Regions from separate parts of the Kitasatospora sp. NPDC101157 genome, predicted to be linked through region 1. Evidence: riboswitches for the same ligand, from Rfam matches in the RefSeq annotation. Region 1 holds a riboswitch; each other region holds the start of a gene.
The links. Region 1 has a riboswitch for S-adenosylmethionine ahead of ACIRVF_RS04250 (IclR family transcriptional regulator). Riboswitches for the same ligand answer to the same signal wherever they lie in the genome.
Positions count from the first base shown of each region.

Region 2: it holds a riboswitch for S-adenosylmethionine, as region 1 does, so the genes downstream of both, ACIRVF_RS10035 (aminotransferase class V-fold PLP-dependent enzyme) here and ACIRVF_RS04250 (IclR family transcriptional regulator) in region 1, are expected to answer to the same signal.
Region 3: it holds a riboswitch for S-adenosylmethionine, as region 1 does, so the genes downstream of both, thrC (threonine synthase) here and ACIRVF_RS04250 (IclR family transcriptional regulator) in region 1, are expected to answer to the same signal.

Region 1 covers NZ_JBIWPL010000002.1:174,492-181,786, forward strand. The annotation lists gene ACIRVF_RS04230 (M1 family metallopeptidase) at 1-1,097, opposite strand, end outside; gene ACIRVF_RS04235 (hypothetical protein) at 1,052-1,423, opposite strand; gene ACIRVF_RS04240 (hydroxymethylcytosylglucuronate/cytosylglucuronate synthase) at 1,446-2,690, opposite strand; gene ACIRVF_RS04245 (class I SAM-dependent methyltransferase) at 2,983-3,768, shown strand; SAM riboswitch class I at 3,917-4,059, shown strand; gene ACIRVF_RS04250 (IclR family transcriptional regulator) at 4,269-4,982, shown strand; gene ACIRVF_RS04255 (hypothetical protein) at 5,006-5,503, opposite strand; gene ACIRVF_RS04260 (RNA polymerase sigma factor) at 5,500-6,006, opposite strand; gene ACIRVF_RS04265 (DUF3995 domain-containing protein) at 6,243-6,749, shown strand; gene ACIRVF_RS04270 (neuraminidase (sialidase)) at 6,901-7,295, opposite strand, start outside.
Region 2 covers NZ_JBIWPL010000004.1:65,424-72,718, reverse strand. The annotation lists gene ACIRVF_RS10055 (c-type cytochrome) at 1-406, opposite strand, end outside; gene ACIRVF_RS10050 (heme-copper oxidase subunit III) at 594-1,214, opposite strand; gene ACIRVF_RS10045 (hypothetical protein) at 1,611-2,036, shown strand; gene trpD (anthranilate phosphoribosyltransferase) at 2,155-3,231, shown strand; SAM riboswitch class IV at 3,366-3,483, shown strand; gene ACIRVF_RS10035 (aminotransferase class V-fold PLP-dependent enzyme) at 3,536-4,894, shown strand; gene ACIRVF_RS10030 (Lrp/AsnC ligand binding domain-containing protein) at 4,902-5,183, opposite strand; gene ACIRVF_RS10025 (rhomboid family intramembrane serine protease) at 5,226-6,008, opposite strand; gene ACIRVF_RS10020 (hypothetical protein) at 6,210-6,473, shown strand; gene ACIRVF_RS10015 (NYN domain-containing protein) at 6,786-7,295, shown strand, end outside.
Region 3 covers NZ_JBIWPL010000001.1:1,075-8,369, forward strand. The annotation lists gene otsB (trehalose-phosphatase) at 1-176, shown strand, start outside; gene ACIRVF_RS00010 (trehalose-6-phosphate synthase) at 163-1,629, opposite strand; gene ACIRVF_RS00015 (glucosyl-3-phosphoglycerate synthase) at 1,689-2,693, opposite strand; SAM riboswitch class I at 2,837-2,972, shown strand; gene thrC (threonine synthase) at 2,990-4,312, shown strand; gene ACIRVF_RS00025 (MoaD/ThiS family protein) at 4,339-4,617, shown strand; gene ACIRVF_RS00030 (cold-shock protein) at 5,170-5,373, shown strand; gene groL (chaperonin GroEL) at 5,719-7,295, shown strand, end outside.

The sequences.
Region 1 (7,295 bases):
CGGTACTGGTCGTCGCCGACGATGCCGTACCACCACTGGTGCGCCAGCTCGTGGATCACGGCGGAGGGCCGGATCCAGTCGAGGACGAAGCCCGGGTACTCCATGCCGGCGAAGTCGAACCGGTTGTCGAGCACCAGGGCCAGGTCCCCGTACGGGTAGGCGCCGTAGCGGGCGGAGTGGGCGTCGATGGTCCGCAGGGAGAGGTCCAGCATGTCCTGGGCGTCCTTGGGGGCGATGTCGGCGACCGAGTAGACGGCGACCCGGACGCCGTCCGGGGACCGGCCCTCGATGCGGCTGAACGGGCCGGCGGCCCAGGCGAATTCGCGGACCTTGCGGGCGCCGATCCGGGTGACCGTACGGCCGGGCTCGCCGGGGGTGTCGACGGCGGTGCCGGTGGCGGGGACCAGCAGGCCGCTGGGGTGGTCGAGGGTGACGTCGAAGTCGGAGCTGAGGCCGTAGAAGGACTCGCCGAGTTCGGAGTACGGGTCGAGGTGCCAGCCCGCCTGGTCGCGGACGGCGAGGACGGGAAGGGCGTTGCCGATGAAGCTGAAGGCGCCGTCGCGGCCGAAGCGGTCGATGCCGTCCGGGACGTCGACGGTGAGGTCGAAGTCGACGGTGCCGGAGGCGCCCTGGGGCAGCGGGCGGGCGAGGGGGACGCGTAGGGCGGTGCAGTCGACCTCGTAGTGGTCCTGGGCGTCCTGGGCGGCTTGAGTGGCCGGCGTGGTCCGGATGGTTCGGGCGGCCTGGGGCGGCTGGGTGGTCTGGGTTGTGTTCAGACCGGTCACCCGGACGGACGGGCGCGCGCAGCCGCCGCGGAAGTTGTCCCAGAGGCGCAGGTACACCTCGTCGAGGGGGTCGGGCGAGGCGTTGCTGAAGGTGATCCGCTCGTGGCCGCGCCAGTGGGCGCCGGTGTCGTCGCTGTTCAGATCGACGGTGTAGGCGGGGGTGCCGGGAGTACGCGTCGGGTCGGTGTCGCTGACGGCGGCGGGGGTGGCAGCAGCGGCAGCAGTCGCGGTGGTAGCGGCGTGGCCGGGCGGGGCGGTGGCCGCCGTCAGCAGCACGGCGAGGACGGCGAACAGGGGGTGGAGGCGTCGCACGCCGTGGTCTCCTGTCGTTGGAAGGGAGGAGCGGTAGGGGAAGCAGGGGTGGTGCCGGGCGAGGCGGCGGTGGACGGTTCGGCGGATGGCGCGCCGAGCTCGACGCTCAACAGGCCGAGCACCTCGCGCATCCGCCGTTCCACCTCCTCGATCGAGGCGCCCACCACCCGGACGTACCCCGAGGCGTTGTCCGAGGGCCGCCGGGCGGCGACCGAGTCGCCGACACCGATCTTGAGAACGGCCCCGACCACTCCGGGGACACGCACCAGCTCCTCCGTCGGAGTGATCCGCCGGACCGTACCCGCGCCGGACAGCGGCAGCAGCAGGGTCCCCGCGCGGCTCCTGTGGTCAGACCATGAGCCGGCGCAGAGCGTCGGCGACCTGCGCGGCGCCGGCGGTTCCGACCGACCTCGTCATCGCCGTCCAGTCGGGGACGGAGCTGCCGGGGACGGAGCTGCCGGGGTCGGAGTTGCCGGGGGCGGACGCGCCGGCCCCGAACCCGTCGGCCAGGCGTTTGAGCTTCTCGACCAGCCCCTGCCGTACGGCCGTCGCCGTTCGGTGGCGGCCGAGGTCGGCGGCTCGGGCGATGCCGCCGTAGATCAGGTCGAGGGCCTTGCCCACGCCGTGGGTGCGCAGCGCCAGCACCTCGTCCTCGTCGAAGACCTCCGCCGGCCAGCGGAGGCGCACGTCGGTGCCGACTGCCCGGCTGTGGAAGCGGCCGTTGAAGATCTGACTGAGGTTCTGCGGCGGCAGGCAGAGCGTGGGGGTCCCGAGCTGCCCCGCCTCCAGGAGGGTGGTCAGGCCGGGGGAGGTGAGCAGTACGTCGCACTCGGCGAGGCGGCGCAGGAAGTCCTCGTGGGGGAGGGCGCCGACCGTGGTGGTGGCCGGATGCGCGCAGGAGTCCACCAACTGTGCCGCCAGCCAGGCGGGCAGGTTGCCCGCGATGTGCACCTCGGTGATCCCGCTCGCGGTGAGCGCCTCCAGGGCAGGGGGCAGGACGAGCCGCGGATAGCCGGCCCAGTCGGCGAGTCGGGGCGCGCGCAGGCCGCCGAGGTTGAGCAGGGCCCGACGTGGGTAGCGCGTCGGCGCGGTGCTCCGGGAGACTCCGCCGTCGGCGATCACGGCGTCCACCCAGCGCAGCTGGTGCACGTCGGCCAGCACCCGGGCGCCCTGGCGGGGCAGTTCCACGCACCGCTGGGCGCAGTACACCTCGGCGTCCAGCGGGAGGTCGGGGCGGTCCCCGTCCGTCCACAGGAACGGCAGGCTGTCGACGAACACCACCGGCACCCCGCAGGCCCGCAACGCCTTCGCCAGCCCGCCGTCCAGTACCACCAGCGCCGCCTCCACGCGCTGCGCCTGGACGATCCGTCTCAGCTCCGCCTCCGACCGGGTGTCCGGGAGGTCGAACCAGCGCTCGACCGGCTGCTCGGCGAGCACCGATCTCCCCAGTCCGGAGGCCAGCCCGATGAATCTCAGCCGGTCGCCGCCGGTACCCCGGAGGGCGGACAGCACCGCGCTCAACTTCCCCGAGCTGCCCCAGCCGAACTCCACCCCGGCCACGGCAACCGTCCTGGTCTCCGCCTTCGCCCGCATCCGTGTCAACTCCCCCGCCCGTACCGGATCTCCTGTCGTCCGTATTCGTACCAGGCGAGAGAAACGGGCTTGATTCGGCTACCTACCGAAAAATGAAAGCTAACCACCCCACCAGGTGAAGCTGCGCGTCAGCGCATTGACGGAGGGTCGTCCAGTGATCGGGCCGGTCGCCTCGCCCCGCCCGCAACACGCGGGCAGGAACGTCCCTGCGCCCCGGGGCCGCCGTACCGGGCTGCAATGGGCGCCGACCCGGGCCGAGCGCCAACCGCAGACCACAGGAGAGGGCCGCCCGATGGAGCAGCCGACGACCGCCGACACCGATCCGGTCCGCGTACTGGAGACCTCGGGCCCCGACTACCGCCGGGCCTTCGGCCTCTTCCTCGCCGGCACGGACGAGAAGCCCCGCACCCACGCCCGGCTGAGCGACATCGCCATGACCCTCCCGCACCGCCGGGTCCTGCTGGACCTCGGCGCCGGGGACGGCCGCACCACCGCGCACCTCGCCCGGTACTTCGACCGCACGATCGCCGTCGAGCCGAGCGCCGCCATGCGCGAGAGGCTCGCCGCCGCCTGCCCGGACGCCCTGGTCCTCCCCGAGCCGCTGGAGCGCGCCGCCCCGCCCGGGCCGGGCGACCTGGTCCACCTCTCCCACGTGCTCTACTACGTCCCGGAGCCGGACTGGCTCCCCACCGCCACCCGAGCCCTCGGCTGGACGGCACCCGGCGGCGCCCTGCTGATCGTCCTGCAGAACCCCGACAGCCCGTGCATGCGGATGGCCGCCCACTTCACCGGCGTCCGCTACGACCTGCGCCCCCTCCTGGACCGCCTGCGCGCCGAGCATCCCTCCCACGACTACGCCCTGGAGACCCTCGTCCTCCACTACCGCACGCCCCACCTCGCCGAAGCCGTCGACGTCGCCGAATTCATGGTCAACGTCGCCGATCTCGCCGCCCTCGACGCCCGCCCGACCAGGGGCGCCGTCGCCGCCTACGTCCAGCAGCACTTCGCCCGTCCCGACGGCGGCTACGCCATCGGCCACACCCAGGACATGCTGATCGTCCGCCGTGCCCGGGAGTGACCGTCGCTCCTCGCGGCGGGTGCCGGGCGCGGTTGAGGGGCATGTCCGGCGGGGCGCTGCTCAGCCCTGACCTCCGGGTGGGGTCCAGGGTGTGCGGGTGAGGGAAAAGTTTGGCGGGGCGCCCGGGAAGTCTTGTATGGTTCGTCGCGAATCATCCAGAGGGGTGGAGGGACCGGCCCTACGAAGCCCCGGCAACTCCCCGTTCGTCCCGGCGTCCGAAGTACGCGCCGTGCCGTCCGGGATCAGTGCCAACTCCGGCCTGTCGCCAACGTGGCGCGGGAAAGATGAGGAGACACGGTGCTCTCTGTGCTGTCCTTCGCCCGGGCGCTTCCCGCCCCGGCCCTTCCGCGTACCCGTCTCGTGTCCGGCGCAGGCAATCGGCCGCATCCGCAGGCCCGTCCTCGCTGACCACCCCGCTCCCCACCCCACCGGAGCGTCCGTGAGCCGGACCCACCCGCGGCCCACGGGATTCGAGACTGGAGTACCCGTCCATGGAGAACATGGAGAACACGAGCGGCGTCGGAGTGCTCGACAAGATCACCTCGATCCTCGGCACCCTGGAGGCCGGTCCGGCCACCCTGGCCGGACTCGTCGACGCCACCGGCCTGGCGCGGCCGACCGCCCACCGGATCGCCGTCGCACTGGAACACCACCGCCTGCTCGGCAGGGACGTGCAGGGCCGGTTCGTCCTCGGCCCGAGACTCGCCGAGCTCTCGGCGGCCGCCGGTGAGGACCACCTGCTGGCAGCGGCCGGCTCGGTCCTCACCCAGCTGCGCGACCTCACCGGCGAGACCGCCCAGCTCTACCGCCGGCAGGGCGACGTGCGGATCTGCGTTGCGGCGGCCGAGCGCCTCTTCGGGCTGCGCGACACCGTTCCGGTGGGCCTCGCCCTGCCGATGAAGGTCGGGTCGGCGGCCCAGGTCCTGCTCGCCTGGGAGGAGCCCGAGCGGCTCCACCGCGGCCTCCAGGGCGCCCGGTTCACCGCCACCGCGCTCAGCGGTGTGCGGCGTCGCGGCTGGGCCCAGTCCATCGGCGAACGCGAGCCCGGGGTGGCCTCGGTGTCCGCACCCGTGCGCGGCCCGTCCAACCGGGTGGTGGCGGCGGTGTCCGTCTCCGGTCCGATCGAACGGCTCACCCGCCACCCCGGCGCCCGGCTGTCCCAGGCCGTGGTCGAGGCGGCGGCCCGGCTCACCGAGGCCCTGCACCGAACCTGACCCCCCCTCCCCCCGGGCGCCTCCTACTCCTTCTCGTCCAGCAGAGCGGCGAACCGCGCCAGTGGGTCCCCGGTGAAGGGGCGCAGCGCGGGGGCGAGGAGGCGCGCGCCGGGGAACCGCAGGCCGCCGAGGAAGGCGAAGCGAGTGGTGCGGTCGGTCTCCGGGCGGGCCGCCATCCCGCCGAGCACCAGGCGGCTCTGCATCAGGCACCAGCCGGGTGCGAGGTCGATCCCGAACGTCGCCCGGAGCCGGGTGCGGCCCTGGATCCGGGCCTGGAGCGAAGTCGTCGGCAGCGAACCGGATGGTGCGGACCGGACGAGTCGCACCGTGCGGACGTCGGGGATCCAGAGCGGCATGGTCCGCTCCAGGTCCTGGGCGAGCGCCCAGACCCGCTCGAACGGCGCGTCGAGGACGGTCTCGCCGATCCGGGCCGCCCCGGGCGCGGTCGCGGCGATCACGTGCAGCCGCCGGACCGGGTCGAAGTCGGCGACGGGCCACTGCGGCATCGGGGTGTCGGTCACTGCTGCCACGCCTTTCGGAAGCTGAGTCGGGCCCGGGAGAGCCGGGACTTGACCGTCCCGGGCGCGACCGCGAGCAGCGCCGCGGTCTGTCGTTCGTCCAGCCCCTCCAGGTCGCGCATCAGCAGGACGGCGCGGTGCTCGGGGGAGAGCCGGGCAAGCACGTCGCGGATGTCCGCGGCGAGCTGGGGATCGCCGGGCGCGGGGACCTCGCCGAGTTCGGCCGGCCGCGAGCGTGCCGCCCGGTTGGCGTACCGGACCGCCTCCCGCACCGCGATGGCCCGGACCCAGCCGTACAGCGCTTCGGGGTCCTGGAGTTGGCGCAGTTTGCGGAAGACCACGATCAGCGCCTCCTGGGTCGCGTCGGCGCCGTCGTCCAGCGCGATCGGGCCGCAGAGCCGCCGGACGTACGGGGTGATCAGGTCCAGCAGTCGGCCGACCGCGAGTTGGTCGCCGCCCTGGGCGGTTCTCACCAGCTCGGCGAGGCCGGGCGGTGGCTCCTGCATGGTGCTGTCTCCGCTCTTTCCACTGCTGACGGTCGTCGGTCGTCGGTCGGCGCTCGGCGACCGGGTCCGGCGTCTGGGCGTCCGGGCGTCCGGGGTCCGTAGAGGGAGGACCCGGAGCGGAGAAACGTTCCCTGCCGACTTCGCCCGGGGGCAGTGTTCCTCGTCACAGGAACGGATCGTCCTGCGGGGTGCTCCTTCGGGTGTTCGAGCGTCCTGAGACCCCGTGAGGTGACGGCATGAAGTCGACGAAGATCAGCAACAGGGCCACCGCGGTCGGTGCGGTGCTGGCGGTGGACGGCCTGGTCCACCTCTACTGGGCCACCGGCCGGACCTGGCCGGTGGACGGCACCACCCGGCTCTCGCAGCTGGTGCTCAACACCCAGGTGCCCTTCACCCCGCAGGGGCTGGTGCCGCTCGCGGGGATGCTCTTCTCGGGCGCGACGCTGGTGCTGGTCCGGGGCGGTCGGCTGCCGGCCCTGGGTCGCCGGCTGCCCGCCCTGCTACCGCGCTGGGGGAGCCGGGCGGTGGCCTGCGGACTGCTCGCCCGCGGCGCGGTCGGACTGGTCTGGGTGACCGGCTCCTGGGCGGACCCGGGCGACACCTTCTACTGGCTCAACCTGCTGCTCTACACCCCGCTGTGCCTGGTGCTCGGCCGGGCGGCCCGGCAGGTCGCAGCCGCGGAGACGACGCCTGCGGGCACGGCGCCCACGGGCGGTTCGGTTTCGGGCGTGGCGCGGGCCTGAGCTTCCCGGCTCCGGCTCCGGCTCCGGCTCCGGACCTGGACCCGGACCCGGACCCGGACCGAGTCCGGGCCGAACCCGAACGGCGTCCCGCGGCTCCGCCCCGAGGAGGCAGGAGCCGCGGGACGCCGTCCGTCCGCCCGTACCGGCCGGGTCAGCGCCGCAGGTGCTGTACGGCGCGCGGGCCGGCGACGGGCGCCGCGGCGCGTGCGGCCTGTGCGCCCGGCGCGCCGGCGGCCGGGCTGCGCAGGGTGCCGGGCTGGAAGTGGCCGCTGTACACGTCGGTGGAGTTCAGCGGCTGGGCGTCGTTGGCGGTCACCATCACCGGACGGATCTGGCGGCCGTCGTTGATCAGCGACTGGTAGTCGCCGAGGAAGTGGCCCCCGGCGAAGGGCGCCTGGAGCCAGTCGAACACCGGCGAGATCTGGCGCTCGACCGGGCTCTCCTCGCCGCCGCGCGGGAAGCTGAGCAGCCAGGCGGCCGTGGGCAGCGTGGTGGTGTTGCCCGGGGTGAGGTAGCGCAGGTCGTAGTAGCTGACGGCGACGGTGC
Region 2 (7,295 bases), on a different contig from region 1:
GCTCCGGCTTCGGCGCGATCGGGCCGGGGCCGAGCGAACCGATGTACGCGGCGAGCTGGTCGATCTCGCCCTGGGTGTAGATCTTCGGCTTGCGCGGCACCTGGGCGCCGGGCTGCTGGGCCGGCATGCGGCCGGTGCCGACCTGGAAGTCGACGGCGGCGGTGCCGACGCCGACCAGGCTCGGACCCTCGCTGCCGCCCTGGCCGTTGATGCCGTGGCAGGAGGAGCAGCCGACGGCGAAGAGCCTCTTGCCCTCATCGATCGCGAGCGACTGCGCGGCGACGTCGGCCTGCGCCTTGTCGGCGGGCGCGAACGCGGCGTACAGCCCCCCGGTTGCCGCCAGGGCGAGAAGTAGGACGACCAGCGCCGCCAATGGGTGGCGCCGTCGTGCGGAGAGCTTTTTCACGGAATAACCCCGGTGTCAGGATCTGGTCGACTGGTGGGTGCACCCGGCGGCCGGTCTGGCCGGCACGAGGCTGCCTGTCCAAGGCTGCGCGCGCGGTCGGTCGGTGGGAGCGTCGGCACCGGCAGAAGCGGCCCGTCGCCGGTGAGGGCGGGGGCCGCAGCCGGTGGCCAGCGACCTGATCAGCTGGTTACTTGATCAGGTAGATGGTCGCGAACAGGCCGATCCACACGACGTCGACGAAGTGCCAGTAGTAGGACACGACGATCGCGGCGGTGGCCTGCTCGTGCGTGAAGCGCTTGGCTGCGTACGTCCGCCCCAGGACCAGCAGGAAGGCGATCAGACCGCCCGTCACGTGCAGACCGTGGAAGCCGGTGGTCAGGTAGAACACCGTGCCGTACGGGTCCGAGGACAGCGAGAGGCCGTCGTTCTTGACCAGCTCGGTGTACTCGTAGACCTGGCCGCCGATGAAGATCGCGCCCATGAAGAACGTGAGGGCGAACCACGCGCGGAGCTTCTTCACGTCACCGCGCTCGGCGGCGAACACGCCGAGCTGGCAGGTGAGCGAGGAGAGCACCAGGATCGTGGTGTTGATCGAGGAGAACGTCACGTTGAGGGCGTGCGCCTTCTCGGCCCAGAACTCGGCTCCCTTGACGGAGCGGAGCGTGAAGTACATCGCGAAGAGCGCCGCGAAGAACATCAGCTCGGAACTGAGCCAGACGATCGTTCCGACGCTGACCATGTTCGGTCGATTGACCGATCCGTGCGCGTGCCCGGTTTCTGTTGCTGTTGCTGTCGCCACGACGGACATTATGTCGGTCCCTTATTCCGTCTTCACGTCGGGGGGTGTCCCTCGGAGTGTCCGGTGCGTGCGGTATGCCCGCTTGGGGGGCGACGGGGTGCCCGTACGGGGGCTGAGCAGCGGCGTGTCCCTTTTCTGACGGTTCCTCGGGCGGGTGTGCTACCCCCTTGCCCGGTGCGTCGTTGCACGGACGGCGCAGCGCCGGGGTGTAGGGGAGAGGATGCCGTGTCCGCCGTCCGGGTGGACCGACGGGGTCCGGGTGACGGGCCGTCCTCCGGGTGGGTGAGCCGCGGGCGGGGCGGCTCGGGGAGGAACGTGCGCGAGGGGGACCGGCGACGGGGGAAACGGGAGTAGCATCCGGGTCAGGTGAACGTGGTCCGGATCACACTTGAGGGAGCAGGGTCCATGGCGTACACGACCGACGAGACGCTCACCGTCCTCGTCTACAGCGACGACCGCAACACCCGCGAGCAGGTGCTGACGGCACTCGGCCGTCGGCCCGCCGAGGATCTTCCGGAGCTGTCCTACCTGGAGTGCGCGACCACCCCCGCGGTGATCAAGGCACTGGAGAAGGGCGGCATCGACCTCTGCGTGCTGGACGGCGAGGCGGTCCCGGCCGGCGGGCTCGGCCTCGGGCGCCAGCTCAAGGACGAGATCTACGGCTGCCCGCCGGTGCTGGTGCTGATCGGCCGGCCGCAGGACTCCTGGCTCGCGGCCTGGAGCCGGGCCGACGCCGCGATCTCCCACCCGGTCGACCCGGTGGCGCTGGCCGGGGCGGTGGCCACCCTGCTGCGGGCGCGGCTGGCGAAGCGGGCCCCGGTCGCACGCTGAGCGGTGTCGTCTCACTACGGGAGAGACCGGGGCCCGGGCGCCCCACCGGTCGATAGGCTGGCTCCATCCGTACGGACGTCCCCCGGTGCGGGGGAACCGACAACAGCTGGAGTCAGCCATGGTGAACGTGAACCCTGCGAACGGTGGTACCGACCCCGCGCAGGTGGTCCGCACCTGGCCGGACCTCCTGGCGGCACTGTTGAAGGGGGAGGACCTCGACCGCTCGTCCACCGCGTGGGCGATGGACCGGATCATGAGCGGCGAGGCGTCCCCCGTCCAGGTGGCCGGGTTCATGGTGGCGCTGCGGGCCAAGGGCGAGACGGTCGACGAGATCGCCGGTCTGGTCGACGCGATGTACGAGCACGCCGAGCCGCTGGACATCCCCGGCCCGGCGGTCGACATCGTCGGCACCGGCGGCGACCGGGCGAAGACCGTCAACATCTCCACCATGTCGGCGATCGTCGCGGCCGCCGCCGGCGCCAAGGTGGTCAAGCACGGCAACCGGGCCGCCTCTTCCTCCAGCGGCTCCTCGGACGTGCTGGAGAAGCTCGGGGTGGCGCTCGACCTGTCGGCCCGGCGGGTGGCCGAGGTGGCCGAGGAGGTCGGGCTCACCTTCTGCTTCGCCGCGAAGTTCCACCCCTCGATGCGGCACGCGGCCACCGCGCGGCGCGACCTCGGTGTGCCGACCGCCTTCAACATCCTCGGCCCGCTGACCAACCCGGCGAAGGTCACCTCGCACGCCATCGGCTGCTTCGACACCCGGCTCGCCGGGCTGATCGCGGGCGTGCTGGCCCGGCGCGGGGCGACGGCGCTGGTGTTCCGCGGTGACGACGGACTGGACGAGCTGACCGTCACCACCACCTCGCGGGTGTGGGTGGTGCAGGACGGGGCGGTCACCGAGACCGGCTTCGACCCGCGGGACGTCGGCATCGAGCTGGTCGGGATCGAGGCGCTGCGCGGGGCCGACGCCGCGTACAACGCCGAGGTCGCGCGCCGGCTGCTGGCCGGGGAGCGCGGGCCGGTGCGGGACGCCGTCCTGCTGAACACGGCGGCGGCGCTGGTCGCTATGGACCTCGGCGACGCGCCGCTGACGGATCAGCTCGCGGCGGGGATGGTCCGGGCGGCCGAGGCGATCGACTCGGGTGCGGCGCAGGAGCTGCTGCGGCGCTGGTCGGAGGCCACCAGCCGGATCTGAGACGGCAGTTGAGGGCCCGTGCCGTTCGGTCGGCACGGGCCCTCGGGCTGCCGCCCGCCGCGGGGGCGGGAGCGCCGTCCGGATGGTGGATGCCTGTTTGACCGTCCGACGCACCCGACCTAGAGTCTTCGCCAGGTCATGAGTGACAGCGCCAAGCCCCAGCTGGCTGTCCGGCAACCCTCCGTCCGTGGCGGGGTGCCCTGGGTGAGGACCGGGTCGCCGGGCAAGCCGTCCGCGCGACAAGCGCGGACGCCGGACGACGAGCACTCCCGGGGTCCCTTACCCCCAGAAGGAGTGCATCCTCATGTCCCTCGCAACCGAGACCTCCGCCCCGCTCGCCGTCCTCGGCCACGACGTCCAGGTGCCGCTCGCCAGCGGTGAGAAGGTCGGCTACGCGGCGCTCGACTACGCGGCCAGCGCGCCGGCGCTCCAGCGGGTCTGGGACGACGTCGCCGCCTACGCGCCGTACTACGGGAGCGTGCACCGCGGCGCCGGGTACCTGTCGCAGCTGTCCACCGACCTGTTCGAGCAGAGCCGCCGGACCGTCGCCGAGTTCCTCGACCTGCGCGAGGGCGACCAGGTGGTCTTCACCCGTGCCACCACCGACTCGCTCAACCTGCTGGCCTCGGCCGTGCCGGCCGGCACCCGGGTGTTCGCCTTCGAGACCGAGCACCACGCCTCGCTGCTGCCCTGGGCGCACGCCGGGCTGGAGGTCGGCTACCTGCGGGCGCCGCGCTCGCGGGCCGAGGCGGTGGCCGCGCTGGAGGCGGCGCTCGCCGCGGCGCCCGAGGGGCCGAAGCTGCTGTGCGTCACCGGCGCCTCCAACGTGACCGGCGAGCTGTGGCCGGTCGCCGAGCTGACCGAGGCCGCGCACCGGTACGGCGCCCGGGTGGTGCTGGACGCCGCCCAGCTGGCCCCGCACCACCGGGTCTCGGTGCGCGAGCTGGGCGTCGACTGGATCGCCTTCTCCGGCCACAAGCTGTACGCGCCGTTCGGCGCCGGGGTGCTGGCCGGGCGGGCGGACTGGCTGGATGCGGCCGAGCCGTACCTGGCCGGCGGCGGGGCGACCCGGACGGTGGCCCGGGAGCAGGACGGCTCGGTGGCGGTGCAGTGGCACACCGGCCCGGCCCGGCACGAGGCCGGCTCGCCGAACGTCATCGGCGCCTACGCGATCGCCTCGGCCTGCCGGGCGCTGACCGAGGCCGGCTTCGACGCGCTGGAGGCCCGGGAGCGGCAGCTGGTCGAGCGGCTGACGGCGGGGCTGGCGGAGATCCCCGAGGTCAAGGTGCTGAACCTGTTCGGCGAGGGCTCCGCGAGGGTCGGCGTGCTGTCCTTCGTCGTCCGGGGCTGGAACAGCTCGCACTTCTCGGCCGCGCTGTCCGCCGAGTACGGCATCGGCGTGCGCGACGGGCTGTTCTGCGCCCACCCGCTGGTGCGGACGCTGCTGGGGGACGAGGACGTGGCGCCGTCCGAGTGCGGGGCTCCTGAGCCGTCGCTCCCGGGGGAGCGCAGCCTCAACGCGATCCGGGTGAGCTTCGGGGCCGGCACGCCGGACGAGCACGTCGAGCGCTTCCTGACCGCCGTCCGCGAGCTGGTCACCGAGGGCGCGGCGTGGAACTACCGCAACGAGGGCGGCCGTTGCGTCGCCGACAGCCGCCGCTAGGGCGGGACTACTCGTCCAGGCCGAGGGCGAATGCGGCTTCCAGGTCGTGCTGGGAGTAGGTGCGGAAGGCGATCTGGGTCTCGGTGTGGGCCACGCCCGGGACCTTGTTCAGCCGGCCCGGGATGACCTCGGCCAGGTCGTCGTGGCGGCGCACCCGGACCATCGCCACCAGGTCGTAGCCGCCGGTCACCGAGTAGACCTCGCTGACGCCCTCGATGGCGGCGATGGCCTCGGCGATCTCCGGGATGCGGTCGACGCTGGTCTTGATCAGGACGATGGCGGTGATCACTGTTCAGGGCTCCTTCGTGGGGTGCGGCCAGCGTATCGGGCCTCAGCCGGGCCGTCTCGGGGGGTGGCCGACGACGGTGCAGGCGTAGAGGAAGCCGGCCGAGAAGCCGATCACGTGCACCAGGTAGGCCACCCCGGGGCCGGCCGAGTGCACCGACCACCACTGCAGGGCGAACCAGAGGCCGAGCACCAGCCAGGCCGGGAAGCGCAGCGGGAGGAAGAGGAGCAGCGGCACCAGGGTGGTCACCCGGGCCCTCGGGTGGAAGCGCAGGTACGCCCCGAGCACGGCGGAGATCGCGCCCGAGGCACCGATCAGGACCCGGGTGGAGTCGGGGGAGTGCGCCTCGGCGAGCGCGAAGCCGTACGAGGCGAGGCTGCCGGCGGCCAGGTAGAAGAGGAGGTACCTGGCCCGGCCGACCCGCCGTTCGACGGTGGGGCCGAAGACGTGGAAGAAGAGCAGGTTGCCCAGCAGGTGCAGCCAGCCGGCGTGCAGGAACAGCCCGGTGAGCGCGGAGACCGCCGGGTGTTTGCCCGGGGTGGGGGAGGCGGGGCAGCCGGGGACCGGGTCCGGGCCGGCGGCCAGTTGCTCGGCGGTGAGCGGGTGGCCGGTCAGCAGCTCGGCGGGGACGGCGCCCCAGCGCTGCTCGTACCGCTGCTCGGCGCAGACCCGGGCCTGGCCGGTGCCGTACAGCGGGTTGAGGCCGGCGGCCGGGCCGAGCAGGAAGACCAGGGTGTTGACCGCGATCAGGGCGTAGGTGACCGCCGCTGCGGGCACCGCCGGGCGGTCTCCCCGCGCTTCCGCGTACTGGGGGGCCGCGAGCGCCATGCGGCCAAGCATCCCTCCGCGCGCGGCAGGTGACACGGCGGTTTACGGCAAGTGGACCAGCCGCCGTGTTCCGGCAACCGGTGGTCGGGGTGGTTGCCCCAGGCAATAGGCTTGGGCCGGGCAATCCCGTCTCCCGCCGCCGACGCCGGGGCTCCGGGGGGAGCGCCTAGCCCACCCAGGGACCAGCCGAGAGGATCCCCGATGACCGTCCCCGCACTGACCGCCGAGACGCGCTGGCGCTGCACGCTGTGCGGCAACCTCACCCGCTTCGACGTGACCCGCACCGCGCGGGTGACCGAGTTCCTGCACTTCGACCTGGCCGGGGAGTCCAAGGTCGAGGAGACCGAGGTGCACAGCGAGACGATCGAGTCGGTGCGCTGCCGCTGGTGCAACGCCGTGGACCAGGTCGAGCTGGTGGCCCGCCCGGGCGCCGAGGGCGCGGAGGCCCCCGCCGAGCAGGGCTGACCCCGCCGGTGGCGGTGGGCGGTGCGCGACGCGGCCGTCCACCGCACGGGACAATACAGACAAGACGCACGGAGCGTGACGACAGGGGCGGCCGCGGGCCGCACCCGCTGGACCAGGATCGGAGCCGAGGACGTGGTGGACGCAGCGAGGGAGCCCGGCGAAGCGCAGGGGCTTCAGCCCGCTGCGCAGGCACCGGAGCAGGCCGCCGGGGCGGTCCCGTCCGAGACCGCCGCGGCGGAGGAAGCCGCCGGTTCCGGCGCTGCGGGCTCCGACACCGCCGGCTCCGGCCCCGCCGGTGCCGCCGCGGAACGCGTGGTCGAGAAGCTGGACCGGCCGCTGCCGGAGGGGGTGCGCCGGCGCGTGGTCGGGCTGGCCTCCGACGCGCTGGGCGGGTTGCCACCCGCGGAACTGCCGCAGAGCCTGCGCCAGTACGTCAAGTTCACCCCGGTCCGGCGGGCCAAGTACGCGGCCACCGCGCTGGCGGCGGCGCTGGAGTCCGAGCCGGCCTTCCGGGTGCGGATAGCGGAGCGGCTGCGGCTGGGCCAGCCGGACCTGGTGAAGGCGCTGGAGTCGGGCACCGTCCCCGGCGCCGCCGATCCGATGGACGTCGCGGCCGCCGCCTACCTGGTGCGCTCGGCAGGCTGGAGCCGACTGGTCACCGAGGCCGGCGAGGAGGCCGAGCGGGCCGGCGCCGAGGACGCGGCGGCGGAGGCAACCCGGCTGGTGGAGAAGCTGCAGGCCGAGCTGGCCGAGGTGCGGGCCGCGGCGCGGGCGGACCTGGACCGGCAGCGCGCGGAGTTCGAGGGCGTCCGGCGGGAGGTC
Region 3 (7,295 bases), on a different contig from region 1:
TCGCGGCGGTGGAGAAGCTGCGCGGCCAGGGGCTGGCCGGGTTGCTGGTGTGCGCCGGGGCGGTGGGGGACGCGCCGGTGCGCGAGCTGGCCGACCGGGCGGATCTGGTGGTCGACGGGCCCGAGGGTGTGGTGGAGCTGCTGGGTGCCCTGGGGGAGGCGGTCAGAGGGCGTTGAGCTGGTCGAGGAACCACTGCTGCGGGGGGAGCGCGGTGGCCGCGGCGGCGAGGCGCTTGGTGCGGTCGGCGCGTTCCTCCGGGCTCATGGCGAGTCCGGTGTGCAGGGCCTCGGCGGTGGCGATGACGTCGTAGGGGTTGACGCTGAGGGCGTCGTCCCCCAGTTCGGCGTGGGCGCCGGCCTCGCGGGAGAGCACCAGGGCGCAGCCCTGGTCGGAGACCACGGGGACCTCCTTGGCGACCAGGTTCATGCCGTCCCGGATCGGGTTGACGAGTGCCACGTCGGCGAGGCGGTAGGCGGCCAGGGAGCGCGGGAAGTCGTCGTTGACGTGCAGGACCAGGGGTTGCCAGGTGGGAGTGGCGAACTCGGCGTTGATCTCGTCGGCGAGGCGCCGGACCGCGGCGGTGTAGTCGCGGTACTCGGCGAGGTCGGTGCGGGAGGGGTAGGCGAAGGCGATGTGCACCACCCGGTCCCGCCATTCGGGGCGGGTGCGGAGCAGGTGCCGGTAGGCCTGGAAGCCGCGGACGATGTTCTTGCTCAGCTCGGTGCGGTCGACCCGGACGATGGTGCGGCGGTCGCCGACGGCGGTGCGGAGGGCCGCGAGGCGTTCGTCGACGTCGGGGCGGTGGGCGCGTTCGCGGAGGAAGTCGGCGTCGGCGCCGAGGGCGTGGACGCCCAGCTGGGTGGTGCGGCCCTCGTGGGTGACGGTGAGCCGCTCGTGGTCGACGCTCGCCCCGAGGAGGTCCTCGCAGCAGGCGGCGAAGGAGCGGGCCCAGCGTTCGGTGAGGAAGCCGGCCCGGTCGGCGCCGAGGATGCCGGTGAGGACGGCCCGGGCGACGTCGTCGGGGAGCAGCCGGTAGTACTCGGGCGGGGCCCACGGGGTGTGGGAGAAGTGGCCGATCCGCAGGTCGGGGCGGGCCGCGCGGAGCAGGGACGGGGCCAGGGAGAGGTGGTAGTCCTGGACCAGGACCGCGGCGTTCGGGGCGGCTTCGGCGGCCAGGGCGTCCGCGAAGGCGGTGTTGTACGCCTCGTAGGCGGCCCATTCGGTGCGGAAGTCGGCGTCGAAGGAGGGCGCGGTGGGGGTCGCGTAGAGCAGGTGGTGGACGAACCACAGGGTGGAGTTGGCGACGCCGTTGTAGGCGTGGGCGAAGGTCTGCGGGTCAATGTCCAGCATGCGTACGGCCTGGCCGCCGACGTCGTGCCCGGCGCGGTCGAGGCGGCCTTCGGGGGCTTCTCCCGCGGCTCGGCGGTCGGCGTCGCTGAGAGCCGCGCAGACCCAGACGGCGTCGGTGTCGCCGATCGCGGAGAGGCCGGAGACCAGCCCCCCACCGCCTCTGCGCAGGGTCAGCGTGCCGTCGTCGGCGGTGCTGAAGGACACCGGTCCCCGGTTGGAGGCCACCAGGACGGGGGCGGTGCCGGTCACAGTCGAACGTTCGGTCGTGAGATCGCCCATGGTTGGGATGTTGCCGGGGGTCCGGGGTGGCAAACCCCGGGGCCCGAAGACGGGTCCCGTCAATGGCGGGTGGCGTATTCGGGGACGGTGTGCATCGGGGGGCGCTCCAGGGCCGTCACGGAGTGGGTGTGGGCGGTGAAGGAGCGGGTTTCCGGGTCGCGGGTGAACTGGGTGAGGTGAGGGTGGACGAGGTCGGCGGAGGCCTTGAGGCGGTGGGTGCGGTCGAGGCGTTCCAGGGCGGTGCGGTAGATGGTGGCGGCCATCCGGCCGAGGGCCTGGCCGTCCTGGTGGCGGTGGTGCCGGACACCGACGTCGACCTGGGCCAGGGCGTCCAGTCCGGCCAGTTCCAGTGCGTCGACCAGCAGGCCGAGTTCGACGCCGTAGCCGGTGGGGAAGGGCAGGCGTTCGAGCAGTGAGCGGCGGGCGGCGTACTCGCCGCCGAGGGGCTGGACGAAACCGGCGAGTTCCGGCCAGTGGAGGTTGAGCAGGGGGCGGGCGACGAGTTCGGTGACCCGGCCGCCGCCGGCCGGGACGATCGCGCCCGAATCCGTCTCCAGGGGGCGGTCGTACATGGCCTTGACCAGCTGGAGCCCCTCGTCGGTCAGCAGCGGGCCGATGATGCCGGAGACGAAGCCCGGGTCGAACTCGCGCAGGTCGGCGTCGACGAAGCAGACGATGTCGCCGTGGGTGACCAGCAGGGAGCGCCACAGCACCTCGCCCTTGCCGGGGACGGCGGGCAGCCGGGGGAGTATCGCGTCGCGGTGCTCCACCCGGGCGCCGGCCGCGGCGGCGACGGCGGCGGTGTCGTCGGTGGAACCGGAGTCGACCACGACGAGTTCGTCGACGAGGGGGATCCGCTCGATCAGCTCGCGGCGGATGGTGCGGACGATGTCGCCGACGGTGGCCTCCTCGTCGAGCGCGGGGAGGACGACGCTGACGGTGCGGCCGGTGCGCCGCTTGGCCTCCAGCAGGGTGTGCACCGGCCGGTCGGCCGCGCTCCACGAGCGGCGGCGGAGCCAGGACGCCGCCTGCGGGAGGAGTGCGGGGGACGGTTCGGCGGGCACGGTGACTCTCCTCGGCGGACTGGGTGGAACGGGCCATCTCGCTTGGCGGACGGACCCTTTCGGGACGGACGCCTTCGGATACAGTCTTCGTACAGCGGTCGGACCTTTGCACGCCGGGGTCGCCGCTGAACCATAACTTCACATGCTCATCCAGAGGGACTGAGGGAACGGCCCGTTGACGTCCCGGCAACCTTCTCGCTCGGCTGTCGTCGACAGGCCCCGGCGGGACAGGTGCCAATTCCGGCCCGTGGCGCGACCGCGCCACGGGGAAGATGAGGAGAGAGGCCTCCGCCATCATGGCTATCACTGTGTCGACTGCTTCTGGCGCCGCACCCTCCCCCAGCCTTCGGCCGGGGGGACCCTCACCCGTCGACCTCGGCCCCGCCGCCGCGCTGTCCTGTCGGGAGTGCGGCACCCGCTTCCCGCTCGGCCCCAGCTTCGCCTGCCTGGAGTGCTTCGGGCCGCTGGAGATCGCGTACGAGTTCGGCAGCGAGGGCGCCGAGGAGCTGCGCAAGCGGATCGAGTCCGGCCCCGCGTCGATCTGGCGCTACGCGCCGCTGCTGCCGGTTCCGGCCGACGTGGCTTCGAAGCCCAACCTGAACCCCGGCTGGACCCCGCTGGTGAAGGCGGACAACCTGGGGCGGGAGCTCGGGTTCACCGCGCAGCTGCACGTGAAGGACGACTCCGGCAACCCGACCCACTCGTTCAAGGACCGGGTGGTGGCCTGCGCGATCGAGGCGGCCCGGGCGTTCGGGTACACCACGCTGTCCTGCTCCTCGACCGGCAACCTGGCCGGTGCGGTGGGCGCGGCGGCGGCCCGGGCCGGGTTCCGCTCGTGCGTCTTCATCCCGCACGACCTGGAGCAGGGCAAGGTCGTGATGGCCGGGGTGTACGGCGGCGAGCTGGTCGGCATCGAGGGCAACTACGACGACGTGAACCGCTTCTGCTCGGAGCTGATCGGGGACCCGGCCGGCGAGGGCTGGGGCTTCGTCAACGTCAACCTGCGGCCGTACTACGGCGAGGGCTCCAAGACGCTGGCGTACGAGATCTGCGAGCAGCTGGGCTGGCGGCTGCCGGAGCAGATCGTCATCCCGATCGCCTCGGGCTCGCAGCTGACGAAGATCGACAAGGGGCTGCAGGAACTGATCAAACTGGGCCTGGTGGAGGACCGGCCGTACCGGATCTTCGGCGCCCAGGCAGAGGGCTGCTCGCCGGTGTCGGCCGCGTTCAAGGCCGGCCGGGACGTGATCAAGCCGGTGAAGCCGGACACCATCGCCAAGTCGCTGGCGATCGGCAACCCGGCGGACGGCCCGTACGTGCTGGACATCGCCCGCCGCACCGGCGGGGCGGTCGAGGACGTCACGGACGCGGAGGTCGTGGCGGCGATCCGGCTGCTGGCCCGGACCGAGGGCATCTTCGCCGAGACCGCGGGCGGGGTGACCGTCGGCGTGCTGAAGAAGCTGGTCGAGACCGGTCGGCTGGACCCGGCCAAGGAGACCGTCGCGATCAACACCGGCGACGGCCTGAAGACGCTGGACGCCGTCTCCGAGGCCGGGATGACCACCGTCATCCGCCCGACGCTGGACTCCTTCCGCGCCGCCGGCCTCGCGTCCGCCTGAACCACCCCACCCCCGCTAGGAGAGCCATGAGCGCCAACGTCCGCATCCCCACCATCCTGCGCACCTACACCGGCGGCGCCGCCGAGGTGACCGCCGAGGGCGCCACCCTGGCGGAGGTCATCGCCGACCTGGAGCGGAACCACGCGGGCATCTCCGCCCGCATCCTGGACGACACCGGCAAGCTGCGCCGCTTCGTGAACGTGTACGTGAACGACGACGACGTGCGGTTCGCCGAGGGCCTGGCGACCGAGATCAAGGACGGCGCGAGCGTCTCGATCATTCCGGCGGTGGCCGGCGGCTGCTGAGCCGTTCCAAGGCCCCTTCCGGCCCGCTCCGCGGCCGCCCGCGCGTACGGAATTCCACTCTCCGTACGCGCGGGCGGTCGCTTGCATTTCGGCGGGAATATTCCGGGTCCAGTCGGAGTAGAGTGTGGCTCGACTGGGAACAGGGCGTCCCCTCCCGGTTCGCGGGGCACTTCGCCCGAGGGCGTCCGGACGCTGGGACCGGCCCGTCAAACATGTCAGGCAGATGTCAGAATTCCTGCGGGCATTTGGGTAATTCGTCCGCTATGTCCGGCGCGGAATGCCGAGTTCCTCCCGATTTGTTCGGTGTTGTCTCTTGACGGGGCTGCGGAATTCCCGGCGGTTGACCCTGTTGCAGAGGGCGTCGATCCGGATACATTCAGCGGCGGTCGACGTAATCACCCGCTCACGGAAGCCGTCCGGTGTTCCCGTGCGGAGGATTGCGGCGCGCACGGCTGCGCCCAGGGGGGGTTCCCCGGGCCGGCCTCCAAACCAGACCCGGGACCGCGACCTGCGGGACCGTGAAGGGCCAGCACAGCACTAGGGGAGTTCGGAATGGCTCAGGGCACCGTCAAGTGGTTCAACGCGGAGAAGGGCTACGGCTTCATCGCGGTCGACGGTGGTGCGGACGTCTTCGTCCACTACAGCGCGATCCAGATGGACGGCTACCGCACCCTCGAGGAGGGCCAGCGGGTCGAGTTCGAGATCTCCCAGGGACAGAAGGGCCCGCAGGCGGACATGGTCCGCGCGGCGGTCTGACACCTTCCGAATCTAGGAGCTCGGCGCGGCCCTCGGCTGGTGACCACTCGCTTCTCGACGGGCCCGTACGACACGCGTCGTACGGGCCCGTTCGCGTTCCCGCGGGAGTTCGCGCCGGAGTCGGTGCGGGCCCGGACGACGGCTCGCGGGTTGCCGATTGGGCTTGCACTCGACCACCCGGAGTGCTAATCATTGGCGTTAGCACTCACAGTGTGAGAGTGACAGCGGACCGGGTCGGTGAGGCCCCCGGGAGCGGCAGGGGAATGGACCTCCGCGCACCAGGGCCGTCCGTCGCGGGCACCCCTTGGTCCGAGCAGTCGACCGTGTCCCGGAGGACCACTTCTGATGGCCAAGATCATCGCCTTTGATGAGGAAGCTCGCCGCGGCCTTGAGCGTGGCATGAACCAGCTCGCCGACGCAGTGAAGGTCACGCTCGGCCCCAAGGGTCGCAACGTCGTGCTGGAGAAGAAGTGGGGCGCCCCCACGATCACCAACGACGGTGTCTCCATCGCCAAGGAGATCGAGCTCGAAGACCCGTACGAGAAGATCGGCGCGGAGCTCGTCAAGGAGGTCGCCAAGAAGACGGACGACGTCGCGGGTGACGGCACCACCACCGCCACCGTGCTCGCCCAGGCCCTGGTTCGCGAGGGTCTGCGCAACGTCGCCGCCGGCGCCAACCCGATGGCCCTGAAGCGCGGCATCGAGAAGGCCGTCGCCGCCGTCTCGGACCAGCTGCTGGCCCAGGCCAAGGACGTGGAGACCAAGGAGCAGATCGCCTCCACCGCCTCCATCTCCGCCGCCGACACCCAGATCGGCGAGCTGATCGCCGAGGCCATGGACAAGGTCGGCAAGGAAGGCGTCATCACCGTCGAGGAGAGCAACACCTTCGGCCTGGAGCTTGAGCTCACCGAGGGCATGCGCTTCGACAAGGGCTACATCTCCGCCTACTTCGCCACCGACCTGGAGCGCATGGAGGCGACCTTCGAGGACCCGTACATCCTCATCGCCAACTCCAAGATCGGCTCGGTCAAGGACCTGCTCCCGCTGCTGGAGAAGGTCATGCAGAGCGGCAAGCCGCTCGTCATCATCGCCGAGGACGTCGAGGGCGAGGCCCTGTCGACCCTGGTCGTGAACAAGATCCGCGGCACCTTCAAGTCCGTCGCCGTCAAGGCCCCGGGCTTCGGCGACCGCCGCAAGGCCATGCTCGGCGACATCGCCATCCTCACCGGTGGCACGGTCATCTCCGAGGAGGTCGGCCTCAAGCTGGAGAACGCCGGCATCGACCTGCTGGGCACCGCCCGCAAGGTGGTCATCACCAAGGACGAGACCACCATCGTCGACGGTGGCGGCGACAGCGAGCAGGTCGCGGGCCGCGTGAACCAGATCCGCGCCGAGATCGAGAACAGCGACTCGGACTACGACCGCGAGAAGCTCCAGGAGCGCCTCGCCAAGCTGGCCGGCGGCGTGGCCGTCATCAAGGCCGGCGCGGCCACCGAGGTGGAGCTCAAGGAGCGCAAGCACCGCATCGAGGACGCCGTCCGCAACGCCAAGGCCGCCGTCGAGGAGGGCATCGTCGCCGGTGGTGGCGTCGCCCTGCTGCAGGCCGGTGTCGCCTTCGACAAGCTGGAGCTGGACGGCGACGAGGCCACCGGTGCCAACATCGTCAAGGTCGCGCTGGAGGCCCCGATCAAGCAGATCGCGACCAACGCCGGCCTGGAGGGTGGCGTCGTGGTGGAGAAGGTGCGCAACCTCCCCGCCGGTCACGGCCTGAACGCCGCCACCAACGAGTACGTCGACCTGGTCGCCGAGGGCATCATCGACCCGGCCAAGGTCACCCGCTCCGCGCTGCAGAACGCCGCCTCCATCGCGGCGCTGTTCCTCACCACCGAGGCCGTCATCGCCGACAAGCCGGAGAAGGCCGC